Regions from separate parts of the Janthinobacterium sp. GL_088 genome, predicted to be linked through region 1. Evidence: predicted binding sites of a transcription regulator. Region 1 holds the regulator's gene; each other region holds the start of a gene.
The links. Region 1 encodes FNR, which switches genes on or off when oxygen is low (the NO sensors DNR and NnrR bind a similar motif). Its sites were predicted from a motif close to TTGATNNNNATCAA; they were not measured.
Positions count from the first base shown of each region.

Region 2: the regulator FNR is predicted to act here: its motif matches at 2,117-2,130, upstream of nirK (copper-containing nitrite reductase).
Region 3: the regulator FNR is predicted to act here: its motif matches at 2,361-2,374, upstream of AC3IQ7_RS20390 (OmpW/AlkL family protein).

Region 1 covers NZ_CM174453.1:280,284-285,462, reverse strand. Annotated here, with positions in the region: gene AC3IQ7_RS01195 (hybrid sensor histidine kinase/response regulator) at 1-2,701, opposite strand, end outside; gene fnr (fumarate/nitrate reduction transcriptional regulator Fnr) at 2,951-3,709, shown strand; gene AC3IQ7_RS01185 (FixH family protein) at 3,713-4,237, opposite strand; gene ccoG (cytochrome c oxidase accessory protein CcoG) at 4,340-5,179, opposite strand, start outside.
Region 2 covers NZ_CM174453.1:5,890,585-5,895,763, reverse strand. Annotated here, with positions in the region: gene AC3IQ7_RS26340 (c-type cytochrome) at 1-125, shown strand, start outside; gene AC3IQ7_RS26335 (c-type cytochrome) at 137-478, shown strand; gene norR (nitric oxide reductase transcriptional regulator NorR) at 492-2,048, opposite strand; gene nirK (copper-containing nitrite reductase) at 2,199-3,665, shown strand; gene ytfE (iron-sulfur cluster repair protein YtfE) at 3,696-4,373, shown strand; gene AC3IQ7_RS26315 (nitric-oxide reductase large subunit) at 4,388-5,179, shown strand, end outside.
Region 3 covers NZ_CM174453.1:4,568,092-4,573,270, forward strand. Annotated here, with positions in the region: gene AC3IQ7_RS20375 (methionine ABC transporter ATP-binding protein) at 1-59, shown strand, start outside; gene AC3IQ7_RS20380 (methionine ABC transporter permease) at 52-726, shown strand; gene AC3IQ7_RS20385 (MetQ/NlpA family ABC transporter substrate-binding protein) at 759-1,586, shown strand; gene AC3IQ7_RS20390 (OmpW/AlkL family protein) at 1,678-2,295, opposite strand; gene AC3IQ7_RS20395 (LysR family transcriptional regulator) at 2,457-3,353, opposite strand; gene fur (ferric iron uptake transcriptional regulator) at 3,591-4,031, shown strand; gene AC3IQ7_RS20405 (MerR family transcriptional regulator) at 4,106-4,471, shown strand; gene AC3IQ7_RS20410 (NAD(P)H-dependent oxidoreductase) at 4,531-5,121, shown strand.

The DNA of each region.
Region 1 (5,179 bases):
GCGGGCGCTTGGGCAGGTGGCGCAGGATGACTTCCATCATCTCTTCCACCACCACGGGCTTGGCGATGAAGTCGCTGATGCCGGCCGTCATGCAGCGCTCGCGCTCGGACGCCAGCACGCCGGCCGTCATGGCGATCACGGGCAGGTTCAGGCGCAGTTCCGTGCGGATGATGTGGGTGGCGCTGAAACCGTCCATGACGGGCATCTGCATGTCCATCAGCACGATGTCGTAGCGCAACGCTTCCGTGCGCAGCCGTTCCACGGCTTGCAAGCCGTCGCCCACCACGTCCAGGGTGGCGCCCATGTGTTCGAGGATGCCGCGCGCCACGGCCTGGTTCAAATGATTGTCTTCCACCAGCAGGAAATGCACGCCGGCCAGTTCCGTGCCCAGCGGCTGGTGCAGCATGCGTGGCTCGCCGCCGTCGTTCTTGGTAATCAGTGCCTGGTGCAGGGCATCGAACAGGCTGGAGCCCGTGATCGGCTTCATCAGCACAACGTCGGCCTCGGCCGCGCTGGAAATTTCCTCCAGGTGGTTGCGGGCGAAGGCGTTGACCATCACCACGATGGGCTGGCGCTGGCCGCTGGCCGCCTGGCGGATGGCCTTGGCTGTGGCCAGGCCGTCCATGACGGGCATGTGCCAGTCGGCCAGCACCACGTCGTATGGTTGCTGCTGCGCCAGGCGTTCGCGGTACAGTTCGATGGCGGCAAAGCCGGAGTCCACTTCGTCGGCCAGCCAGCCCCACGCCTCGATCAGCTTGACGATCAGTTCGCGCGTGGTGCGGTTGTCGTCGGCCACCAGCAGGCGCAGCTGGCCCAGCGCCGGCGTGCGCCGCGTTTCGGCCGGTTGCGCCAGCATCTCGAAGGGCACGCTGAACCAGAAACGGCTGCCCTTGCCTTCGCTGCTGGCGACGGCGATGTCGCCGCCCATCATGTGGATCAGCTGCTTGCTGATGGCCAGGCCCAGGCCCGTGCCGCCGAAGCGCCGCGTGATGCTCTGGTCGCCCTGGGAAAACGCGGAAAACAGCTGTTGTTGCTGCAGTTCCGTCATGCCGATGCCCGTGTCGCGCACTTCGAAGCGCAGCCAGGCGCGGCCGCTCTCGCTCTTGCTCTCGCTCTTGCTCTCGGCCAGGCTGACGGCCACCACCACTTCGCCGCTCTCCGTGAACTTGATGGCGTTGCCGGCGAGGTTGACGAGGATTTGCTGCAGGCGCTGAGCGTCGCCGACGAGGCGCCGCGGTACGTCGGGTTCGACGGCGATGGCCAGTTCCAGTTCCTTTTCGCCCGCATTCATCGTCATCGTCGTGGCCAGGGTATTCATGACTTCGTCGAGGTCGAATTCGACAGGCGACAATTCCATGCGGCGCGCCTCGATCTTCGAATAGTCGAGCACGTCGTTGAGGATACCCAGCAGCGACTGGCCCGCCACGCGCACCATGGTCAGATACTTGCGCTGTTCCGTGTCGAGCCTGGTATTGCCCAGCAAATACACCATGCCCAGCACGGCATTGAGGGGCGTGCGGATTTCATGGCTCATGTTGGCCACGAAATCGCTCTTCGCGCGGTTGGCCGCTTCGGCGCGGTCGCGTTCCTGTTCCAGCTCCGCCGCGCGCGCTTCGAGTTCCTGCTGCAGGCGGTCGCGTTCGCTCATCAGGCCGTTGAACGCTTCCGTCAGTTCGCCGATCTCGTCGCGCTGCCGTACCGGCACGGGGGTGAAGCGGCTGCCGCTGGTGCGCAGGGCCAGCAAGGTGTTGCGCAGGCGCACCAGCGGCGACAGCAGGCGCACGGTGACCCAGCCCAGAACGGCAGCGGCCAGCAGCGAAGCGAGGATGCTCCACAGCACCAGCCGGTACAGCACGCCATCGAACGGTTCGAAGGCATCCTCGACGGGCAGCGAGGCGGCCAGCAGCCAGTTCACGGATTTCAGGCGCTTGAAGCTGTTGACGGCCGTGATGCCCCGGCTGTTGGTGCTGACCATGCTGCCTTCGCCATCTTCCTTCAGCAACTGGGTCGTCGTCAGGTTGGCGTTCGGCTTGCGCGGTTGCAGCAAGCGGCTCGTATCGGGGTGCAGCACATAGCGCGGCACGGCGCCGCGCGTGAGGATGAAATAATAGCCGCTCTTGCCGATCTTTTCCGAGCGCAGGCGGCCCAGCAGGTTGTCCTTGTACAGGCGCAGCACGCCGATCACCACGCCGGCCACCCGGCCATCGGCGGCCAGCACGGGCGCCACCATCTGCACGATGGGCATGCCGCTCGATTTACCAAGCATCGGTTCGGTGATCATGGGCTGGCGCGTGCGCAGGACGGTCTGGAAATACTCGCGCTCGGCAACGTTGATGCCGGCGCGCCCCGCCACTTCCGGCATGTCGGCCACGATGGCGCCCTGCGCGTCGAGCACCAGCACGTCATCGAACAGCACCAGCATCGAGCGGCGCGAATAGTATTCGCGCAATTGGACGGGCCGGGCGATCAATTCCGGCGGCTGTTGCCGGGCCGTCAGGGTGACGATCTGCAGCAGCATGCCCAGCTTGTCGTCGAGCTCGGCAGCGGTGCGGGTGATCAGGGACGATTGCTGGCTCAGCAGTACTCGGGTGAAGTCGTCGCGCATGTGCTGCACCTGGATCATGGTGACCAGCGCGATCATGGCGATCGAGGTCAGGCTGGTGGCCAGCGCGACTTTTGCTTTGATGCCGAGAGGCTTCATGATTTCCTTTTCAGTACCGGGCGGCACAGGCGGCAGATAATGCTGTCAGGAATTTTCCTATCAATACACCAGCTTGGCAAGCGCCACCGCGCAAATTGCCCGCCCCGTACGGGCTTTTGACGATGTTGCCATATAATTAAAGGCTGGACGTCGTTTATTCGCCGAAATTACGGTGAAATTGGCATACGGCAACCCTGTATGCAGCTGTATGCAGTAAACTTGTTGTTGCATTTTCTAAAAGGTACCGACATGACTGAAGCGCTACTCACTCCCACCTTGCCCACCGTGAACGTGGAGGCGTTGCGTGCGCGATGCTCGACCTGCAGCATGCATCAATTGTGCCTGCCGATGGGCCTCGATGTGGGCGACATGGACAGGCTGGACCAGATCATCGGCCGCCGCCGCAAGATCGTGCGCGGCGCCTCGCTGTTCCGCATCGGTGACTCGTTCCAGAACCTGTATGCGATCCGCCTGGGGCACTTCAAGACGTACCAGATCAATCCCGGTGGCGAAGAGCAGGTGACGGGTTTTCAGATGGCGGGCGAACTGCTGGGCATGGATGCCATCAGCGCCGACCGCCACCACTGTAATGCAGTGGCGCTGGAAGACAGCGAAGTGTGTGAAATCCCGTTTTCCAGCCTGGAACAATTGCTGGGCAATATGCCGACCCTGCTGCGCCATTTCCACCGCATGATGAGCCAGGAAATCACGCGCGAGCAAAGCGTGATGCTGTTGCTGGGCAATATGCAGGCGACGCAGCGGTTTGCCGCCTTCATCGTCAACCTGGCGTCGCGCTATGAAGCGCGCGGCTATTCGGGCAGCAATTTCCAGCTGCGCATGTCGCGCGAGGAAATCGGCAACTACCTGGGCCTGACCATCGAGAGCGTCAGCCGCCTGCTATCCAAATTCAAGAAGGAAGGCTGGCTGCGCGTGTCGAACCGCGAGATCGAGATATTGCAGCCGGCCAAGCTGAAGGCCATTACGGCCGGAACCGACATCTGCAAATAAGGCTTACAGCTCTTCGTCCGCATGCAGCGCGATGCTGCGTTGCAGCGGCCAGGTCCAGATGCCGGACAGGCGCCACTCGCGTTTGTCGTTTTCCACCAGCACTTGCCAGCGGCTGCGCTCGAGCATCGGCAGCGCCACGGAAAAATTGCCGGCCGCATCGGGCTGCACCAGCACCTTGATATCCTTTTCCGGCAGGGTCGCATGCGCCAGGTGCAGCTGCAGCGGACCCTGGTAAGCCTTGCCGAAGCTGTGCACGGAACCGGTCAGGCGTGCTTGCGCCACGTCATACGACAGGCTCGTATCCATGGCCAGGTCGCTGGCGATCGTGTCGCGCTTCAAATCCTGGTTGATCGCCTTGCCCTGCTTGTAATAATCGCCCACCACCAGCGCATCGGGCTGCGTAAACGCGATATAGCCCATGAAGCTGCCGACGACCACGGACAGGCCGGGGCCGATCATCAGCAGCCATGGCCAGCGATGCTTGTACCACGGTGCAACGGGGGCTTGCAGTTTCAGACTGTCGGACATGATATTTCTCCTGTTTAATCAGCCAGTCCCCGCATGGGGACCGGCCTTCCTGCAACTTCGTGGCGGCGGCGAGGGCACCCGGTCCCCGTCCGCCTTTCCTTGTTAACGTGGCACGATGAATACCGCGCTTTCACGCACATGCAGCGACGGGTCGTCCAGCGAGTGCAATTCGATCGCAATCTTGTTCGAACCCTTCTCTCCCACGCCGTGCGGCACGCGCAGACGGATCGGCCAACCCAGCGTTTCCGTCGGCTGCAAGGTCACTTCTTCGCGCGTCAGCAAGGTCAGGCCCGGCAAGCCGGAAGCGCTGATCTTGAAATGCTGGGTTTGCTCCGACGTGTTCATGATCTGCAGACGGTAGACGTTTTCAATCATGCCGTCTTCCACTTCGCGTCCCATCGAACCGCGGTCGCGGATCACGTCCATTTTCAGGGGCGTGCGCAGGGCCAGCGACGTACATACGGCGATGATGATCAGGGCCAGGATGGAAGTGTAGATCAGGACGCGCGGGCGCATGGCGCGCTGGCGTATCTGCTTCGAATTGAAGTTGTTTTCCATCGCATGGTCGGTACTGTAGCGTACCAGTCCCCGTGGCCGGTCAACCTTGTCCATCACGCTGTTGCAGGCATCGACGCAAGCGGCGCAACCGATGCATTCATACTGCAGGCCGTTGCGGATATCGATACCGGTCGGACACACCTGCACGCACAGGGTACAGTCGATGCAATCGCCCAGCTTGTCGTTGTTGCCGGCCTTCTTGCTCATGGCGCCGCGTGGTTCGCCGCGCTTGGCATCATAGGTGATGATCAGGGTGTCCTGGTCGAACATGGCGCTCTGGAAGCGCGCGTAGGGGCACATGTATTTGCACACCTGCTCGCGCAGCCAGCCCGCGTTGCCGTAGGTTGCCAGGCTGTAGAACAAGACCCAGAACCATTCCCAGGG
Region 2 (5,179 bases), 860 kb from region 1:
CGCTGCAAGCCTACAAGAAAGGCGACCGCAAGCACCCCAGCATGAAGGGTATCGCCAGCAGCCTGTCGGAGCAGGATATCGCCGATGTCGCCGCGTATTATGCGCAACAAGCCAAGCCGAACTGAGGACCAGCCAGATGAAAAAATTACTCGCCGCCCTCGTTTGCGCCACCGTCTCGCTTGGTGCCAGCGCCGCCGGCAATATCAATACAGGTAAAGCCCTGGCCGAAAAATACAGCTGCGCCACCTGCCACGGCAAGGATTACGGCTCACCCATCGACCCGTCGTACCCGAAACTGGCGGGCCAGCACAAGGATTACCTGGAACACGCGTTGACGGCATATAAACGGGGCGACAAGGCCAACGGCCGCAACAACGCCATCATGACGGGCCAGGTAAAACCGCTGAGCAACCAGGACATCAAGGATCTGGCCGCCTACCTTCACAGCCTGCCGACCACCCTGGTGATCCACCGCTGAGTTTGAGTTCGGCTCAGGCCTTCAGCCCCACCCGGCGCGCCAGCTTGTGCAGATTGCTGGCGTCGAGTCCCAATTGCCGTGCCGCGGCGGCCCAGTTATCCTGATGCAGCACCAGCGCTTGGCGGATGGCCTGGCGCTGGCTCGCTTCCACGATCTGATGCATCGATAGCAGCGGCGCCGCCGGCGCCCCACATGCGGCCGACATTGGTGGCAGCGCGTCCGCGCCGGCCGGCGCTTCCAGCGCATCGAGGTCGAGCATATCCGTTTCCAGCGTTACTATCTCTTTGCGGTCCGCGCCGCGGATCACGGCTTTCAGCGCGGCCCGGCTGATCACATGTTCCAGTTCGCGTACATTGCCCGGCCAGCGGTAATGGCATAAGGCGTTTTCCGCCGCAGCGGACAGGCGCAGGCTGCGCAAGCCCAGGCGCGCGCGGTTCAGTTCCAGGAAGCCGCCGGCAAGCAGCAGCACGTCATTGCCCCGCTCGCGCAGCGGCGGAATCGGCACGGGATACACGGATAGACGGTGATACAGGTCGGCGCGGAACGAGCCGTCGCGCACATGCTCGCGCAGGCTGCGGTTTGTGGCGGCGATCACGCGCACGTTGACCCTGCGCGGCCGGTCCGCGCCCAGGCGCTGGATTTCGCCATTTTGCAAGGTGCGCAGCAGCTTGGCCTGTATCGACAATGGCAATTCCCCCACTTCATCGAGAAACAGGGTGCCCCCTTCGGCCGCCTCGAAGCGTCCGGGCCGGTCGCTGACGGCGCCGGAAAACGCGCCGCGTACATGGCCGAACAATTCGCTTTCGGCCAGGGACTCGGGCAAGGCCGCGCAATTGACGTGGATCAGGGGCTTGCCGGCGCGGCGCGACAGCCGGTGCAGGCGGTGCGCGCACAGTTCCTTGCCCACGCCCGTTTCTCCCAGCAGCAGCACGGGCAGTTCCGAATCGGCCACCACCTGCAATTCGTGCAGCAAGTGCGTGATGGCGCTGCTCTGGCCGACGAAGTCATGTTCCTCGCGCGGCGCCTGTGCATCGGCCAGCATGGCGCCGCCCGACAGGCGCAGGGCGCGGATTTCCGTCTCCAGGCGCGTCACGCGCACGGCCGCCTCGATGGCGCAGGCCAGTTCGCCCAGGTCGCGCTGCGCCTGCGTATCGAAGGTACCGACCTGCAGCGCGTCGAGCGTGATCACGCCCCAGCGTTCGCCTTCCAGGTCCAGCGCCATGCCCATGCAGTCGTGCACGGGCAGCGGCTCGCCGGCCCGCTCGGCGATCAGGCCATCGTAGGGATCGGGCAGGGAGCTGTCGTGATGGAAGCACAGCACGCCGCGCCGCTGCAGGATGGCGGCCAGGCGCGGGTGGTCGGCGACGGCGAAGCGGCGTCCCAGCGCGTCGCTGGCCAGGCCGGCCATTGCCACGGGGCGCAAGTGTTCGCCATCGAGCTTGAGCAAGGCCACGGCTTCGCAGCCGAAGTGCGCGCGCAGGCTACCGACGAGGCGCTGCAGGCGCACGGCCACGGGCAGGTCGGCGACCAGGTCGGTCAGTAACAGCAGGTGGATGGCAGTGGTGGTCATAAGTACCATGCAGGGTACAACGGACCACGTCCAAAGAGGGTCATACCGACCCTGCATTTTTCAAATCGTTGATTTAAAACAAGTTTTTCCTGGCACACGGATTGCCTAGGTAAGGGTGCCGAACCGGCATACAAGACCAAGGAAAGCTTGATGAAAACGACTCCCTCCCTCCGCGCCATCGCCGCCGCCGTCTGCGTACTGGCCATGCCCCTGTCCGTGCAAGCCCAGGCGAGCCTGCCTGCCAGCGCCGCCGCCACTGCGGCCAAACCTGTAGCCGCAACGCTCAAGCGCTATGAACTGCAAACCAATATCGTCGACGGCAAGATGGTGTTCATCGACGCCAAGGGCCAGGTCAACCCCGTGCTGGCGGCCAAGGTGGGCGACACGGTGGAACTCGTGCTGAAAAGCGGCGAAGGCGCCGAGCACGATTTGCTGATCCCGGAACTGAACGTCGCATCGGCCAAGTTCAGCGCCAATAGCGGCAGCACCACCGTGCGCTTCAAGGTCACGCGCGCCGGCACGTTCACCTATTACTGCTCGATTCCCGGCCACCGCCAGATCGGCATGGAAGGCAAGCTGGAAGTAAGCGGCACGTCGCTGGCCGAGACGGCGGCCCCGAAGGCCGCCAGCGAATCGAGCCAGGCCGCCGCGCTGGCCCTGTACACGCCGGCGCCGTCGCCGATGCGTGGCCCCGACCCATCTGCCGTCAACGTGGCGGCGAATCCGGCCTCCGTGCCGACCGCCATCGGCGCGCGCGCGCCGCAAACCCTGAAATACCGGATGGAGACGGTGGAACTGCCGGGCAAGCTCGATGACGGCACCAGTTTTACGTATTGGACCTTCAACCGGCAAGTGCCGGGCCCCATGCTGCGCGCGAAGGTGGGCGACACGGTGGAACTGACCCTGTTCAACGCCAAGGACAGCAAGATGATCCACTCGATCGACCTGCATGCGGTGACGGGCGGCCATGGCGGCGGACAGCACACGCAGGTGGCGCCGGGGCAGGAAAAAACCGTCACCTTCAAGGCGCTCAATCCGGGCCTGTTCGTGTACCACTGCGCCACGCCGCTGGTGCCGCAGCATATCGCGGCCGGCATGTACGGCATGATCCTCGTCGAACCGGAAGGCGGCCTGTCGAAAGTCGACCGCGAGTACTACGTGATGCAGGGCGAGATGTACACGGGCCGTCCGCACGGCGCCCCCGTGCACCAGGAGCCGAACCTGGAAAAAATGGCGAATGAGCTGCCCGACTACTACGTCTTCAATGGCGAAGTGGGCGCCCTGAGCAAGACGCACAAACTGCAGGCGAAAGTCGGCGAGACGGTGCGCATCTATTTCGGTGTCGGTGGCCCGAACAAGATTTCATCGTTCCACATCATCGGCGAGATCTTCGACAAGGTGTACAGCGAAGGCTCGATCAGCAGCCCGAAACACGACGTGCAAACGACGCTCGTGGCGCCGGGCGGCGCGACCATCGTCGAACTCAAGGTACAGCACCCTGGCAGCTATCTGCTGGTCGACCATGCGCTGTCGCGCGCCGGCAAGGGCGCCGTGGGCGTGCTGGAAGTGACTGGCGAAGCCGTGCCCGGCGTCTACCACGCGGGCGCCGTTCAATAACACCACCACATTCATCATCAAGGAGTATCTATGGAACTGATCGAACAATCCCTGGGCCAGCTGGCCCGCCGCATCCCCGGCGCCACGCGCCTGTTCGATGCGCACCGCCTGGATTTCTGCTGCGGCGGCAACAAGACATTGCGCGCGGCGGCCGAAGCGGCCGGCGTGGACACGGCGCCCATCGTCGAGGAACTGAAACTGCTGGCAGGACGGACTGACGCCAGCGGCGAGCTTGACTGGCAGGAGGCCTCGGCCACCGAACTGGTGGAGCACATCCTGGCGCGCTACCACGCCGTGCACCGCGAGCAGCTGCCCGAGCTGATACGCCTGGCACGCAAGGTCGAGCAGGTGCATGGCGACCGCGCCGACTGTCCGCACGGGTTGGCGGGACACCTGTCGGCCATGGCGCAGGAGCTGGAAAGCCACATGCGCAAGGAAGAAGACGTGCTGTTTCCGATGATCGTGCGCGGCCAGGGGCCCCGGGCCGGCGCGCCCATCAACGTGATGCGCATGGAGCATGACGACCATGGCGTGGCCTTGCGCGCCATGGAGGCAATGACGAACGATATCACCGCGCCGGCCGGCGCCTGCACCACCTGGCGCGCGCTGTACACGGGCTTGCGCACCTTCCGTGCAGACCTGATGGCGCACATCCATACCGAAAACAATATCCTGTTCGAGCGCTTTGCGCCGGCCGTGGTGCACTGACAAAGGAAAGACCCATGGGTCCCTACAAAAAACTCTGGTTCACCCTGATCGGTGTGCTGATCGTGACGTTTTCGCTGCTCGGCTACTACGGCACGGAAGTCTACCGGCAGGCGCCGCCCATTCCCGCGCAAGTGCTGGCGCAGGATGGCCGGCAGCTGTTCGACCGCGAGGGCATCCTCGATGGCCAGACGGCCTGGCAATCGGTGGGCGGCATGCAGCTCGGTTCCATCTGGGGCCACGGCGCCTACCAGGCGCCCGACTGGACGGCCGACTGGCTGCACCGCGAATTGACGGCCTGGCTGGAACTGGCCGCGCAAGAACAGCATGGCAAGGCGTACGCGGCGCTCGACGGCCCCGCGCAGGCGGCGCTACGCGAAGCGCTCAAGCTCGAATACCGGGGCAACCGCACCGATGATGCGCAAGTGCTGCGCCTGTCGCCGCGCCGCGTGCAAGCGATCGCCAACACGGCCCATTACTACGACCAGCTGTTCTCCGACGCGCCGGCGCTGCACGCCAGCCGCGAGCATTTCGCCATGAAGGAAAACACCCTGCCCAGCGCCGAGCGGCGCGCGCAGATGACGCAGTTCTTCTTCTGGACGGCGTGGGCCGCCGCCACCGAGCGTCCTGGCCAGAAAGTAACCTACACGAACAACTGGCCGCATGAACCGCTGATCGGCAACCAGCCCAGCGGCGAAAACCTCGTCTGGTCGGTCGCCAGCGTGGTGGTGCTGCTGGCCGGCGTGGGCTTCCTCGTCTGGGGCTGGGCTTTCTTGCGCGACCACGACGAAGCGCTGCCGGCCGCCGGT
Region 3 (5,179 bases), 2.2 Mb from region 1:
CGTATTACGGCACCGAGGCGTTTGAAGCCACCGCATGGAAGGATGCAACACATGTTTGAAGAATCGATCAATAACGTCATCAAGCTGCTGCCGGAAATCTGGGTGGCGCTGGGCCAGACCATGACCATGCTGGGCATTGGACTGACGGCCGCCATCCTGATCGGCGGCCCGCTGGGCATCCTGCTGTTCCTCGTCTCGGAAGGCCAGTCGCTGGAAAACCGTCCGCTGTCGATGATCCTCGGCTGGCTGGTGAACACCGTGCGCAGCTTCCCCTTCATCATTTTGCTGGTCGCCCTGACGCCGTTTACGCGCATCATCGCGGGCACCTCGATCGGCCCGCTGGCCGCTGCCGTGCCGCTGTCGTTCGCCGCCATTCCCTACCTGGCGCGCCTGGTGGAGCAGAACCTGCGCGAAGTGCCGCGCGGCGTGATCGAGGCGGCGCACGCCATGGGCGCGTCGGAAATGCAGATCATCTTCCGCGTGCTGCTGGTCGAAGCGCGCTCCGGCTTGGTGCTGGCCCTGACCGTGCTGTCGATCAGCTTCCTGTCGTATTCGGCCGTGGCCGGCGTGGTGGGCGGCGGCGGCATCGGCGACCTGGCCATCCGCTACGGCTACTACCGCTTCGAGACGGACATCATGGTCGCCACCGTGGCCATCCTGATCGTGCTGGTGCAAACCATCCAGTTCGCCGGCACGCGCATCGCCAAGCGCCTCGACAAACGTTAATTCATCTTCAGTATTTCAGTACAAGGAAAAGCATGAACCATATTCGCCGCAACCTGCTCCTGGCCGCCGCCAGCCTGGCCTTCGCCACCGCCGCCCACGCCAAGGACCCGAAAGAACTCGTCATCGGCACCAGCTCCGGCCCGTATTCGGACCAGCTAAAGCTGGGCATCAAGCCTATCCTGGAAAAACAGGGTTACAAAGTCAAGATCGTCGAATTCAACGACTACGTGCAGCCGAACTACGCGCTGGCCGAAGGTTCGCTGGACGCCAACGTGTTCCAGCACATCGTGTATCTGACCAAGTTCGCCACCGATAACAAGCTGCCACTGAGCTCCCTGATCACCGTGCCGACCATGCCGATCGGCCTGTACGGCGGCAAGCAAAAGTCCCTGGCGGACGTGAAGAACGGCGCCACCATCACCATGCCGAACGACCCGACCAACCAGGCGCGCGCGCTGGTCATGCTGGCCAAGATGGGCTGGATCAAACTGAAACCGAACGTCGACCCGCTGCGCGCGTCCGAGCGCGACGTGCTGGACAACCCGAAGAAGCTGAAACTGGTGCCGCTGGAAGCGGCGCAGCTGCCACGTTCGCTGGCCGACGCCGACTACGCTTTCGTCAACGGTAACTTCGCCCTGGCCGCCGGCATGAAGCTGACGTCGGCCCTTAGCGTGGAAAAGATCTCGGACAGCTACATCAACCTGGTGGCCATCCGCACGGCCGACAAGGCCAAGCCATGGGTCAAGGACCTGGAAGCGGCCTACCGCTCGCGCGCCTTCCTCGACGCGACGAACAAGTATTTGGCCGGCTACGAAAAGACGGACTACCAGCTGGCGCTGGAAAAGACGCTGAAAAAATAAGGCGGCACTTGCAATGCGAAAAGGACGGCCAGGAGTAAACCTGGCCGTCCTTTTTTATTGTCCGCGCCGCGCGGGCGCTGTCATGCAATGCTTAGAAGCGGTAACCGACGCCGACGCCGATCAGGACAGGATCGACCTTGACTTCGCTGGCTTTGGCGCCACCGATGAACACATCGCTGCGGATCTGCACTTTCTTGATGTCGAAGTTCAGCGACCAGTTTTTATCCAGCTTGTAGTCGACACCGGCTTGCAGCGAGTAGCCCCAGCTGTCGTGTTCCAGGCGACCGGCGCCGTTCAGCAATTTCACGTCCGAGATATTCGTGTAGTTCACGCCGGCACCCACATATGGGCTGAACTGTTTTTCAGGCATGAAGTGGTATTGCAGCGACAAGGTCGGCGGCAAATGCTTGAAGGTACCGATATTGTTGCCATCGAGCTTGACGTCATGCTTTTGCGGGTAGGTCAGGATCAGCTCGGCAGCAATGTTCGGGGTGAAGAAATACGAAATATCGATTTCAGGAATCGTCTTGCTGCTCACATGCAAACGGTCGGATGCGCCGATGCCGCCGATCGGAGCAGATTTATCGGCCGGATCGATATGCACGGCGCGCGCACGGACCAGCCATGGGCTTTCCTGTGCCATTGCGTTGCCGGCGAATGCGCCGATGGCGGCCAGGACGATTGCTGCTGCAGTTGCGGACTTTTTCATTCTAGTTCCCTCTTTTTGTCGTTAAGTAACGCTGCGAAGTCTAAGAGTGCAGTGCAACAAAAACTTTGATCCACATCAAATAGTGCTAGATGGCATCACTAGAGGGATTTTTTCCTTTGCCCAGGTCAAGAAAATGCGGCAGCGCAGCGCGAGCATGCCAATCACTGCACGCCGTCAAACAGGCTGCCGACCCAGTCGGCAAACACGCGCACACGGGGCGACAGTTGCCGGTGATGGGGATACAGCACGGACACGGGCAGCGGGTCGGGCCGCCAGTCCCGTAGCACTTCCACCAGTTCGCCCGTCGCCAGCGCCAGTTCAAGGTGATACCGGGGGGCCTGGATCAAGCCCATGCCCGCGCGGCAGCAGGCGTGGTAGGCGTCCGCATTGTTGACGGACACCGTGCCAGGCAAGGCTACGCTGTGCCGCTGCCCATCCACCTTGAAGTCGAAGGGCCAGACCTTGCCCGACTGGGTGGAAAAGAAATTGACGGCGCGGTGGCCATCCAGTTGCGCCAGATTCTCCGGCGTGCCGTGCGCGGCCAGGTAGGAGGGGCTGGCGCACGTCACCTGGTCGAGCAGCGCCACGCGGCGCGCCACCATCGACGAGTCGCCCAGTTCGCCCGCGCGCAGCACGCAATCGACGCCTTCGCGCACCAGATCGACGAGGCGGTCGCCCATGCCGATTTCCAGTTCGATCAGCGGATAGCGGGCGCAGAACTGGTCCAGCACGGGCATCACGAAATGCATGGCCAGGGTCGCGTGCAGGTCGATGCGCAGCTTGCCGGCCGGCTGCTGCGCCGCCGAACTGAACACGGCTTCCGTTTCTTCCAGGTCCGCCAGCAGGCGCACGCAACGCTGGTAATACGCGTCCCCATCGGGCGTGGGCGTCACTTGCCGCGTGGTCCGCTGCAGCAGGCGCACGCGCAGCCGCGCTTCAAGCTGCTTGATCGCATGCGTGACGGTCGCCTTCGGGTAACCGAGGTCATGCGCCGCCTGCGTGAAACTGCGCAGTTCGACGATGCGGGTAAAAATACGCATCGCATCAAATCGGTCCATGTCCCTGCTCCATTGTTATTCCTTGCTGCACAGTGTAGCGATATCGACCTTGGTTTTGCAATTCCAATGCAAGATGCGTGCAACGCAATCGGAGCTTGCGCCGATGTCACTGGTTGACAGGCCTGCTAGCCAGCATACTATTTCCACTCCGCACAATACAAATGAGAATAGTAATGATTATCATTTGCGATATAATGCACTACCTCGCTCAAGCGACTACAAAAAGGAATGGGAGACATGGATATATTGAGGGAACTGCGTGAATCGGGCTTGAAAGTCACCATCCCCCGCTTGCGGATTCTGCAGCTGTTTCAAGAAGGCACGATCAAGCACCTGAGTGCGGACGATGTCTACAAGCTGTTGCTGGCCGAAAAGATCGACGTGGGCCTGGCCACCATCTACCGCGTGCTGATGCAGTTTGCCGAAGCAGGCATTCTGTTTCGCCGGCATTTCGAATCGGGCCACGCCGTCTTCGAGCTGAACGAAGGCCAGCACCACGACCACCTGGTCTGCACGGGTTGCGGCAAGGTCGATGAATTCGTCGACGAAGGCATCGAACTGCGCCAGAACGAGATCGCCGCCGAGCGGGGCTTCGTGCTGCACGAGCACGCGCTGTCGCTGTACGGCACCTGCGCCGAGTGCACGGCAAAAAAAGTGCCGCCACGCAAGCCGTCCTGAGGCAGCGCGCAAGGTAGCGCCTGGCAAGCCACCTGCGCTACACTGCGTGCGCCGCAGCTCAACAAGGAAGAAGCATGTACATCGGAGAAATCGCCCGCCTGGCGGGCACCTCGCCCAAGGCCTTGCGCCACTATGAAGCGCTGGGCTTGCTGGGCGACGTGCGCCGTTCCGGCGCCTACCGCGTCTACACGCAGCAAGACCTGGCGCAAGTGAAGCTGATACGCCAGGCGCAGGCGCTGGGCTTCCGCCTGGCCGAACTGCTGCCCATCCTGGCCGGCAACGATACCGACTGGGCCGCCCTGTCGCAGCACATCGCTGACAAGCGCGCACAGATACAGCAGGATATCATCCGCCTGCGCCAGCTCGACGCGCAATTGGCTGACATCGACACGGAAATCCACGACTGCCTGGCGCAGCAGCGCCTGCAAGAGGCCGCTTGACTCTGCCCCCAGGGGCAAGCTTTAGCATGCAAGCTCTTCTTTAACGGATAGCCTGCATCATGACCAAGACAACACCCAAGCGCGTATTGATACTCCTCGGCCACCCGTCCAGCGACAGCTTCTGCGCCGCCCTGGCCGAGGCCTACGCCGCCACGGCCCGCAGCGCGGGTCATACCGTGCGCGAACTGCGCCTGGGCCAGCTGGACTTCGACCAGAACCTGCATGAAGGCTACCGCCAGGTGCAGCCGCTGGAGGCGGACCTGCTGGCGGCGCAGGAGGCCATCACCTGGGCCGAACACCTGGTCTTCGCCTACCCGATCTGGTGGGGCGGCGCGCCAGCCCTGCTGAAGGGCTTTGTCGACCGCATCTTCCTGCCCGGCTTTGCCTTCAAGTATCGCCCGGGCAAGGCTTTCCCGGCGCAGCTGCTGAAGGGCCGCACGGCCCAGCTGCTGGTGGCGATGGATACGCCGCCCTGGTATTTCCGCTGGGTCTACCACATGCCCGGCATCCACCAGCTGCGCAAGACGACCCTGGAATTTTGCGGCGTCAAGCCTGTCAAGGTGGCCAGCTTTGGTCCCATGATCGATTCCACCGAAGCGCAGCGCGCGCGCTGGCTGGAACAGGCACAGGCGCTGGCCCGGCGCCTGTAAGTTGCTTGCCATGCAGCCATCTTGCATACGGTTTTGACAAGCTGGTAATCAAGCCGTC